Regions from separate parts of the Micromonospora kangleipakensis genome, predicted to be linked through region 2. Evidence: riboswitches for the same ligand, from Rfam matches in the RefSeq annotation. Region 2 holds a riboswitch; each other region holds the start of a gene.
The links. Region 2 has a riboswitch for cyclic di-AMP ahead of EV384_RS24340 (LysM peptidoglycan-binding domain-containing protein). Riboswitches for the same ligand answer to the same signal wherever they lie in the genome.
Positions count from the first base shown of each region.

Region 1: it holds a riboswitch for cyclic di-AMP, as region 2 does, so the genes downstream of both, EV384_RS04375 (C40 family peptidase) here and EV384_RS24340 (LysM peptidoglycan-binding domain-containing protein) in region 2, are expected to answer to the same signal.
Region 3: it holds a riboswitch for cyclic di-AMP, as region 2 does, so the genes downstream of both, EV384_RS10335 (C40 family peptidase) here and EV384_RS24340 (LysM peptidoglycan-binding domain-containing protein) in region 2, are expected to answer to the same signal.

Region 1 is NZ_SHLD01000001.1:905,149-908,415, reverse strand. Features, by position in the region: gene EV384_RS04380 (phosphotransferase family protein) at 1-418, opposite strand, end outside; gene EV384_RS04375 (C40 family peptidase) at 831-1,817, opposite strand; cyclic di-AMP (ydaO/yuaA leader) riboswitch at 1,879-2,014, opposite strand; gene EV384_RS35780 (N-acetylmuramoyl-L-alanine amidase) at 2,249-3,267, shown strand, end outside.
Region 2 is NZ_SHLD01000001.1:5,061,627-5,064,893, forward strand. Features, by position in the region: gene EV384_RS24335 (YbaB/EbfC family nucleoid-associated protein) at 8-445, opposite strand; gene EV384_RS24340 (LysM peptidoglycan-binding domain-containing protein) at 621-1,292, opposite strand; cyclic di-AMP (ydaO/yuaA leader) riboswitch at 1,294-1,466, opposite strand; gene EV384_RS24345 (glycoside hydrolase family 3 protein) at 1,642-3,267, opposite strand, start outside.
Region 3 is NZ_SHLD01000001.1:2,124,166-2,127,432, forward strand. Features, by position in the region: gene EV384_RS10330 (sensor histidine kinase) at 1-424, shown strand, start outside; gene EV384_RS10335 (C40 family peptidase) at 741-1,841, opposite strand; cyclic di-AMP (ydaO/yuaA leader) riboswitch at 1,892-2,042, opposite strand; gene EV384_RS10340 (hypothetical protein) at 2,354-3,267, shown strand, end outside.

The DNA.
Region 1 (3,267 bases), 4.2 Mb from region 2:
TCTCGGCGAGCCGGCGGTTGCGTGTGACCACGTCGGCGGGAAGGACGTCGTTGGCGACGAGCCACTCGCACTCATCGGCGAGGCGCGATGCGAGCTCGTCGAGGCTCCGACCGGGCCATGGCGGCAGCGGCGCGTCGTGCAGCATCCGGGCGGCGGCACCCGCCGCGGCCCACGCGGCCGACGAAGCGGTAGATGGCTCGCCGAGGTGGCCGAGTGCCGTCCCCGGGAGAGCGGCGAGCGCGAGTACGGGCGGCTTCCGCCACAGGATCTCCGGGGTTGGGACCGGCGCCATCGCCATCGCCTCGACCTCGACGTCGGTGCGGGTCTGATCAGCGTCGATCTTCACGAACACGTCGCCGACGCGCAGGGTCGCGCGCTCGTTATGGGCGACGACAACCTCGACCTCGTCTACGTCCATGTCGGCCATCATTGCGGAAATGACCACCGACGTCGCCGGGGTTATCTCGTGCGACTGCGCGCCGGCTTCTACGTCGACACGCCACAGTCAACCCCACCACCTGAGAGCGCGACGAACAGGCGGAACGCGACCCTTCGAGCCGATCTTGCCCAAGCTGACAGTGCGCTTCGATTCCGGTCAGCGGAGCAGGCCTGGCGTTCGGTTTCCGCGACCGCCAGGCCGTCTCCAGGCCGTCACAGGTTCGCGACCGGCCACCGATGTCCCCCACGCCTCACCACTCCCGCCGCAGGTGAGAGGCACGATGACCACCGCCACCAGTGACAGCCAAGCCCGCATGGCATCTCTGGCGCACCTGGCCGATCCGCTGACGGCGGAAGGGGGCCCCCGCCACGCGGGAGCCCCTTCCGGTGGATCAGCCCGGTCGGCCGTAGCTGTTGATCTGGCCGTCGTCGACGCGTTTCATCGTGATCGGCTTGCCGGACTGGGAGGCGTGCACCACCCAGCCGCCGCCGACGTACATGGCGACGTGGTGCAGGTCGCTGTAGTAGAAGACGAGGTCCCCGGCGCGCAGCTCGCTCCGGCTCACCCGGCGGGTGACGTCGTGCTGCTGGCGGGCGTTGTGCGGCAGCGAGACGCCGGCCTTGGCCCAGGCGGCCATGGTCAGGCCGGAGCAGTCGTAGTGGTCCGGGCCGGCGGCGCCCCAGACGTAGATCTTGCCGATCTGGGCGCAGGCGAACTTGACCGCGATTCCGGCGGGGCCGCCCGGATAGCCGGACGGACAGGGCGCGGGCCGCAGCGGACCGCCGCCGCCGCTGCCGTAGACCTTCAGCCGGAGCTTGTCGAGGCGGGCGATCTCGGCGTTGATCTGCTTCTTCTTCGCCGCGAGCTGGGCCTCGGTCCGGGTCAGCTGGGCGACCATCTCGTCCAGCGGCTTCTTCTTGGCGGCCAGCTGGTCGCGGAGTACGACGACGTTGCGCACCTGCTGCTGCTGACGGTGGGCGAAGCGGTCAAGCAGTTCGAGGCCGGCGACCACGTCGCTCGGCGACCGGCTGCCCAGCAGCGCGTTCACGGTCGACAGGTTGTCGCCCTTGTACGCGTCGGCGGCGAGACCGCCGACCTGGCCCATGGCGAGGTCGACCTGGAGCTGCAACGGGGTGATCTGCTTGGCCAGGGCCGCCGCCTGCTTCCGCTTGACGGCTAGGTCCTGGCGAGTGGCGTTGTGCTGCTCGATGATCGGTTCGAGCTTGTTCCAGTCCTGGTCGATCTGGCGCTCGATCTCGGCGACCGTCGGTTCGGCGTGGGCCGCCGTGGCGCCGCCGGTCAGGATGACGGCGGTGCCGGCCAGGGCGGCGAGTGCGGTGGTGAAGCGGGACCAGCGTGGACGCGGCGCAGCCGTCATCCGGTCGACCGACCGGACCGACGGTCGCCGCGGGGCATGGTGTGCCACCGGGCTTCCGTACTCCTTCTTCGCTGACCGCCTACCGGGTTAGCTGACGGGTTCGGACGGGAAGGGAGCCGCCCTACCGCAGTGCTGCGGATTCACCCCGGTTACCTGGGTCCCCGGCTCGCCCGGAGGCGACTCGGCGGTGTCGGACCGTCACCACCCGGGTTGGACGGTGCACACACCGGCCGACGATTGACCAGAGTAGAGATGGCTGTTATTGATCCGCAACCCGCGACGCCGTGACACTCCGTACCCGAAGTTCGGATCCGGCGAGAACCGGCTGAAGAAAACTTTCATCGAACATCGTTTACAGGTAAGTATTGACCCGAGACTGCCTCCGGGGCGAGGGTGAGCACGCAGTTACCCCCACCTGACCGGGAGGTTCCATGCACCGCCCACCCTCGCCGCCACGCGGCCGGATCCTGCTCGCCGCCGCCATGGCGGCGGCCACCGCGCTCCTCTCCACCGGACCGGTCGCCGCGGAACCCCTCACCGCCGGACCGACCGAACCCACCGACCGTCAGCAGCAGTACGCCGCGGCCGCGGCCGAATACGGCGTGCCGGAGAGCGTCCTGCTCGGCGTGTCGTACCTGGAGTCCCGCTGGGACACCCACCCCGGCCAGCCCAGCACCAGCGGCGGCTACGGGCCGATGCACCTGACCGACGCCGACCAGGTCGCCGCCACGCCCTCCGGCTCGCACGTCGACGAGAACGAGGACCCCCGGGGCGACGAGTCCCGGCCCCTGGTCGTCGATTCCACCGTGGCGGCCGAGCCGACCGGGGACCTGCTGCCACGGGCGTCCCTGCAGACCCTCGACGCCGCCGCCGCGCTCACCGGCGTACCCGAGGAGACGTTGCGCACCGACGCCACCGCCAACATCCGCGGCGGGGCGGCGCTGCTCGCGTCGTACCAGCGGGAACTGGCCGCGCCGGTCGGCGCCGGCAGCGACCCGGCGGCCTGGTACGGCGCGGTGGCCCGGTACTCCGGCGCGGACACCGAGGACGCCGCGGCGGCCTTCGCCGACGAGGTGTACGACCAGATCAGCGTCGGTGCCGCCCGGACCACCGACGACGGCCAGCGGGTCACCCTCGCCGCCCGGGAGGTGACCCCCGACGAGTCCGGGCTGCACCGGCTCGGGCTGCGCCGCGCCGAGCGGCCCGACGGCCTGGAATGCCCGGTCCGCCTGGCCTGTGAGTGGATCCCCGCGCCGTACGAGAAGTACGGCCCGAACCCGGGCGACTACGGCAACCACGACCTCGGCGACCGGCCGGCCCAGCAGAAGATCGAGTACATCGTCATCCACGACACCGAGGGCTACTTCGGCCCGAGCGTGAAGCTGGTGCAGACCAAGACCTACCTGGGCTGGCACTACACGCTGCGCTCGGTGGACGGCTACGTGGCCCA
Region 2 (3,267 bases):
GCGCGGGTCAGCCCGTCCGGCCGCCGCCCAGCCGGGCGGCGGCGTGCTCCATCGCCTGGCTGAACATCTCCATCTGCCGCCTCGACTGCTCCCGCAGCCCACCGAGCCGGGCGGCCAGGGCGTCCACGTCGGCCCGCGCCGAGGCGCTGACCTGGGTGTCGAGGTTGGCGAGGGCGGCGTTGACGGCCACCACGATGTGTGCGCAGAGCGCCTCGATCCCCTCGGCCGACAGCCGCGGGTCGACGGTGACGGACTCCAACCGCCCACCCTGGACGACCACGGCCCGCACCAGCCCGTCGGCCGCGGCGCCGGTGCCGCGGAGCAGCTCCTCCGCATCGCCGTCGGTGTGCTCGGCGGGCCGGGAGCGCATCGCCGACAGCGCCTGCTGCGTCCGGGTCAGCAGCTCCTCGAGGCTCGCGGCCGCGGAGAACGGTTCGTTGGTCATACCCGCGCTTTCTTCACGTCCTTCCCGAGCACCGTGACGATAGCAATCCCCCGTCCGGCCCGCCGGGGACACCGGCACCACGTCCACCACGACGGCGAACGCCCGGCCGGAGCACCGGCCGGGCGTTCGTCGGCTGCGCCGGCTCCGGCCCAACGGGATCGGATCCGGCGGTACGTCAGCGCAGCCGGAGCTGCTGGCCCGGGAAGATCAGGCCCGGATCGGCACCGACCACGCGCTTGTTGCGCTCGTACAGCGCGTGCCATCCGCCGGCGAGGTCCCGCATGTCGGCGATCATCGACAGCGTGTCGCCGGGCTTGACCACGTAGGTGGTGGTCGAGTCGCCCGCGGCCGGCGCGGTACGCCGGTGGCTGCGGGTCGCCGGCTGCTCGCTCCGCGAGGAGCGCTTCTCCCCCTTCGACTTCGATCCCGAGTCCGACCGGGACGTCGAGCCGGAGTCCCTGGTGGAGTACTGCCGGGTCGAGCCGCCCTTCTTGCCGCAGACCGGCCAGGCGCCGATGCCCTGCCCGTCGAGGACCTTCTCGGCGATGGCGATCTGCTCGCCGCGGCTGGCCAGGTCGGCGCGGCTGGCGTACTTCTGGCCGCCGTAGCCGTTCCAGGTGCTCTTGGAGAACTGGAGGCCGCCGTAGTAGCCGTTGCCGGTGTTGATGTGCCAGTTGCCGCCGGACTCGCACTGGGCGATGGCGTCCCAGTTGACGCTGGCCGCGCTGGCCGGCGCGGCCGGGCCGAGGATCGCGGCGGCGCCGGTCGCGGCACCGACGACGAGCGCCCCGACGGCGAGGCGGCGCGCGCCGGTCCGTCGGTGGCGTGCGGTGTATTCAGTTGCCATGGTGTGGTTTCCTCCACGCCGACGAGGTGAGCTGTCGGGTTCGGGCCGAGGAGCCCGGCCGCCGTCAGGCGGCTTCACCCCGAGGTGTCGAGCACCGAGGAACGTGTGGGTCCCCCGCTCCCGCCTGAGGTCAGGTACCGACGGGCCGGCGGCGGGATTAGGCGTTGCCGGTCCGTGGTGTCCGCGATCGCGAACGCATACGACGTTAGGAACGGTTTCGGACGATCGCCCACTTCTTGTGAAGTTCTTCACCCGGCCGGGCGAAGGGCCGGAATTTCGAGTTGCGACACTCCCGAACGTGCAATAGGGAGGCCGCCGGGTCGACGCCCGGCGGCCTCCGCGAACGCGTTCAGTACGTCAGGCCGTAGCCCTGCGGGAAGAGCGGAACCTGCCCGTCGCCGGCGTTGATGGGCTGCTGACTGACCGAGTTCATCCAGGTCATCGGCAGTTTCCCGGTCGGCGCGGCACCGAAGAGGACGTCGGCCACGCCGGCGCCCTCGGTGCCGGGCAGCCAGGACGCCAGCAGCGCGTTCCAGCCGGGCAGCCCGGTGGCGATGTCCAGCGGCCGGCCGGACACCAGCACCACGATCACCGGCACGCCGGCGTTGCGCAGGGTGGCGATGGTGCGCAGGTCCTCCCGGTCCAGGCTCATGCTGCCGGTCCGGTCGCCCTGGCCCTCCGCGTACGGTGTCTCGCCGACGACGGCGACCGCGGCCCGGTAGCTGCTGTCGATGCCGGTGCCGCGCTGGTTGTAGGTGACCGTCGTGGTCGGACCGACCGCGGCGCGGATGCCCTGCAGGATCGTGGTGCCTGGGGTGATGGCGCCGGACGAGCCCTGCCAGGAGATGGTCCAGCCGCCGCTCTGGTTGCCGATGTTGTCGGCGTTCCTGCCGGCCACGAAGATCTTGTTGTTGTCCCGGGCCAGCGGCAGCACGGCGCCGGCGTTCTTCAACAGCACCTGGGACTGGCGCACGGCCTGCCGGGCCAGCGCCCGGTGGGCGGCGTTGCCCACCGTCGGGGTCCAGGCCCGGTCGGTGTACGGGCGCTCGAAGAGGCCCAGCTCGAACTTCTTGGTGAGGATGCGCCGGTTCGCGTCGTCGATCCGGCTCAGCGGCACGTGCCCGTTCTGCACCTCCGCGCGCAGGGTGCTGATGAAGTTCTTCCAGGCGGTGGGCACCATGACCATGTCGATGCCGGCGTTGATCGCGGTGGCGACCTCGGCGGCGGTGAAGCCGGAGCTGCCGTCGATCTGGTCGATGCCGTTCCAGTCCGAGACGACGAAGCCGCTGAAGCCGAGTTCGCCCTTGAGGACGGTGCTGATCAGGTACTGGTTGCCGTGCATCTTGACGCCGTTCCAGCTGCTGTAGGAGATCATCACCGAGCCGACGCCGCGCTGCACCGCGGCCTGGAACGGGGGCAGGTGGATCGCCCGCAGCTCGGCCTCGGTCAGCTGGGTGTTGCCCTGGTCGTCGCCGCCGGTGGTGCCGCCGTCGCCGACGTAGTGCTTGGCGGTGGCGAGCACCGAGGTCGGGCCGCCCAGGGTCGTGCCCTGCAACCCGGTGACCAGGGTGGACATCTCCGAGGGCAGGTCCGGCGTCTCGCCGAACGACTCGTAGGTGCGGCCCCAGCGGTCGTTGCGGGCCACGCAGAGGCAGGGCGCGAAGTCCCAGTCGACGCCGGTGCCGGAGACCTCCTCGGCCACCGCCTGGCCGATCTGCTGCACCAGGGCCGGGTCGCGGGTCGCCCCGAGCCCGATGTTGTGCGGGAAGATCGTCGCGCCGACCACGTTGTTGTGCCCGTGCACGGCGTCCACGCCGTAGATCACCGGGATGGCCAGCGGCGTGGCGAGAGCGGCGCGCTGGAAGCCGTCGTACATGTCGGCCCAGCTGGTCGCGGTGTTGGGCGAGGGCGCGGAGCCGCCACCGGAGAGCAGCGAGCCGAGCCGGTAGGTGGTCAGGTCGGCGGCGGTCACCGA
Region 3 (3,267 bases), 2.9 Mb from region 2:
CGCCGAAACGCTGCTTCCCCTCGCCGAACAGCGCCGGATCACGCTGGACGTCACCGGCGGGGCGGCCCGGACCAGCGGCTCCGCCGAGCTCCTGTTGCGGATGGTGACGAACCTTGTCCAGAACGCCATCGTCCACAACCTCCCCGCCGACGGCACCGTAACGGTCCACACCGAGGCGCACGGCGACACAAGCGTGCTGCGGCTCGGGAACACGGGTCGCCGGCTCCCACCGGAACTGGTACCGACCCTCACCGAACCCTTCCAGCGCGGAACGGAACGCGTACGCACCGACGAACACCCCGGCGTCGGCCTCGGCCTGGCCATCGTGCACAGCATCGTCCGCGCCCACGACGGGACCCTCGACCTCGTCCCCAGCCCCAACGGCGGTCTTTTCGTCACGGTCCGGCTGCCCAGCACGCCCTAGGCATCGTCCCCGATCGGGCTGCCAGCGGATCTGCCAGCGGGCGTCCGGCTCGCGCAGACAGGCGGCCCAGAATCGGGAGCCGGGCAGGGCGGCCCAGCCTGCCGGCGCGTAGCGGGACAGGACCCGGCGTCGAGGGCGGCCGGGGCGCCGAGCGCTGCCGCCATCCACCGGGCGGGGATCTGGTTGCGCTGTGCCAGGCGCAACAACCACCCGTCGACCGCTTCACCGTCATGGATGCCGACCGACATCCACGGCGACATGACCTTGAGAAAGCGTCATCGAGGTTGAGAACCTACAGCGGCTCGGGACCGGACGGTCACCCGGGGCGGCGAGCACCGCTGTAAGACATATTCGCCAGCTGGGCCATTCGGACCACGTCCCCGGTATGCGGGGCGTGGACGATCAGTCCATTGCCGACGTAGATACCCATGTGATGGTGATCGGAATAGAAGAAGACGAGGTCACCCGTGCGAAGGTTTGCTCTGCTCACCGCCACACCCGCGGTCCATTGAGAGCCTGTGTAATGGTCCAGCTGCACCCCGGCGGAAGCCCACGCGTACTGGGTCAGGCCGGAGCAGTCGAACGAGTCCGGACCGTTGGCCGCCCACACGTACGGCTTGCCGATCTGCTTGCACGCGGTCTTCGCCGCGACGCCGCCGCTTCCCGTGATGGGGACGGCGGGACACTGCCCACCGATGAACAGCGAACTGGTCGACGTGATGGGCGAGGTGCTGCTCGCGGTGGCGGCTGTCTGCGCGGCGGCTGCGGCTCTGGCCGCCGCGGCGTCCGCGGCCGCCTTGGCCGCTGCGGCCGCCTCCGTGGCGGCGATCTGTCGGTGTAGCGCATCCAGCCGCTTGATCTCGGCGTCGATGGCCTTCTTGCGAGCCGCCAACTGGGCCTGCTGGCGCTGCTGTATCGCGATCAGCGCGTCAACCTTCTCCTTGTCGGCGTCGTAGCTCGCCTGCTGGGCCGACAGCCGGGTGATCTGTCGCTGCTCCGAATCTGCCACCCGATTCACGAGCGCGAGCTGATCTCCCAACGCTGCCGGCGACGAGCCGCGGGACAGCAGGGCGTTGAATGTGGAAAGCGACCTTTCCTGCTTGTAGTACCCCGCCAGAATCTCCTGGACCCGGGTCCTGCTGGCCTCCACCGACTTGCCGAGTGGCTCGATCCTCCGGCTCAGTTCGGCCGATCTCCGCTGGTTCGCGGCCAGGTCCGACCGGACCTTGTTGTATTGCTCGATGACGGGTTCGAGCTTTTGCCACGCCGCGTCGATCTGCTGCTGTACATCGGCGGCGGACGGTGCCGCATGGGCGGGGGCCGCCGGCCCGACGGCCACCATGGCCGCCGCCGCGGCCGCGGCCGCGGCCGCGAGGATTCTGGTGAGCAGACGCGATCCGGCAGGCCGGGTGCGCACGGGTGACAACGGCCTCGGCTCCTTCCACTCGAGGCCGACGCACCGCACGGTGCACCGACCTCGACCGCCTACCGGGTTAGCTGACGGGTTCGGGCGTGGAAGGCGCCCTACCGCTGATGCGGATTCACCCCGAAACCTGCGGTGGTTCCCCGGCTCGCCTGGCGACGCCAGTGACGTCCAGCGACTCGGCGGTGGCCGTCCCGGGGCACTCCAGGTGGAGACCGACATCCGGAACGGACGCTGACCAACATTAGTGAGGACGGCCAGAAGAAATCAACGAGCCGGTGACGCCAATTCGCTGCGCTGTCAAGCGGGCACATTGGGTGCCGGAATTATGCGTACGTAAGGTTCCGCTAATCGGATTCTTAATCTCCCCTAATCTTGACCTTCAACCTGCGCGCTATTTTTCTTCGGCAACCCTCAGGTGACGCTTAACCGTTTTCCCAACGTCATGGCGGCTCCAGCCGACGTTGCGACAGCCCGGGCCGCCTCTGCCGGTAGGGTCGGCCGTCATGCGGATGGTCTACACCTCAGCACCGGACCACGTGTTCATTCCCGCCCGCCAGCGGCTGCTGCGACGCTTCGGCCGTTGGGCGCGGCGGCACCACCAGCCGGTCGACGAGTTCGTCCTCGAGTCGCTGCTCGACTACCGCTGGGCCGACGGTGACGGCCTGCTCGGGCGGTGGCAGCCCGAGGACCTGGAAGAGGCGCTGCTCGACTGGTTTCCCCGCCAGGTGACGCTGTCGCCGGAGCAGTGGGCCGCCGTCACTCCGACCGTACGCGTGTTCGTCGACTTCCTCTTCGACCAGGACCTCGCCGACCGACGCTGCGCCGACCGGCACCTGCTGCACGTCGCCCTGGACAAGCTCGCCGCGCCGTTCGCCGACGCGATGGCGGACCAGAGCCGGTACGGGCTGGCGAAGTTCTGGGCCACCCGGATGCTCCACGAGGGGGTCGACCCGACCGATCAGGTGGCCGCCGAGCGGTTCATCGCCGACCTGCACGCCGGCCGGATCGCCGTCGACGAGAACCTGCTGCACCAGGTGATGGCCAACCATCTGCTCGGCGAGGATCCCGACCGGCACCCGCCAATGCCGCTGGTGGCCGTGCCCGACGACGACACCCTGCGCGGACTGGCCGCCGAGTCCCTCGTCGTACTCCGGCTGCAGGAACTCGTGCGGTGGCTCGGTGACGGGCGGACCCTCACCACCACCGGTCGCCTGCGGCTGGCCGACGCGCGGGAACTCGTCGCGCTGCTGGAAACCGGCGACGTCATTGACCCCGTGATCGGCGACCGGGTCTTCAAGACCCGCACCAGCGACGAGCTGTACGGGCTCACCGTGCTCGTCGCCTGGGCCCGGGCGGCCCGCGTCGTACGGATGGTGAAGGGGCGGCTGGTGCCGGTCAAGAGCGCGGCGAAGGTGCT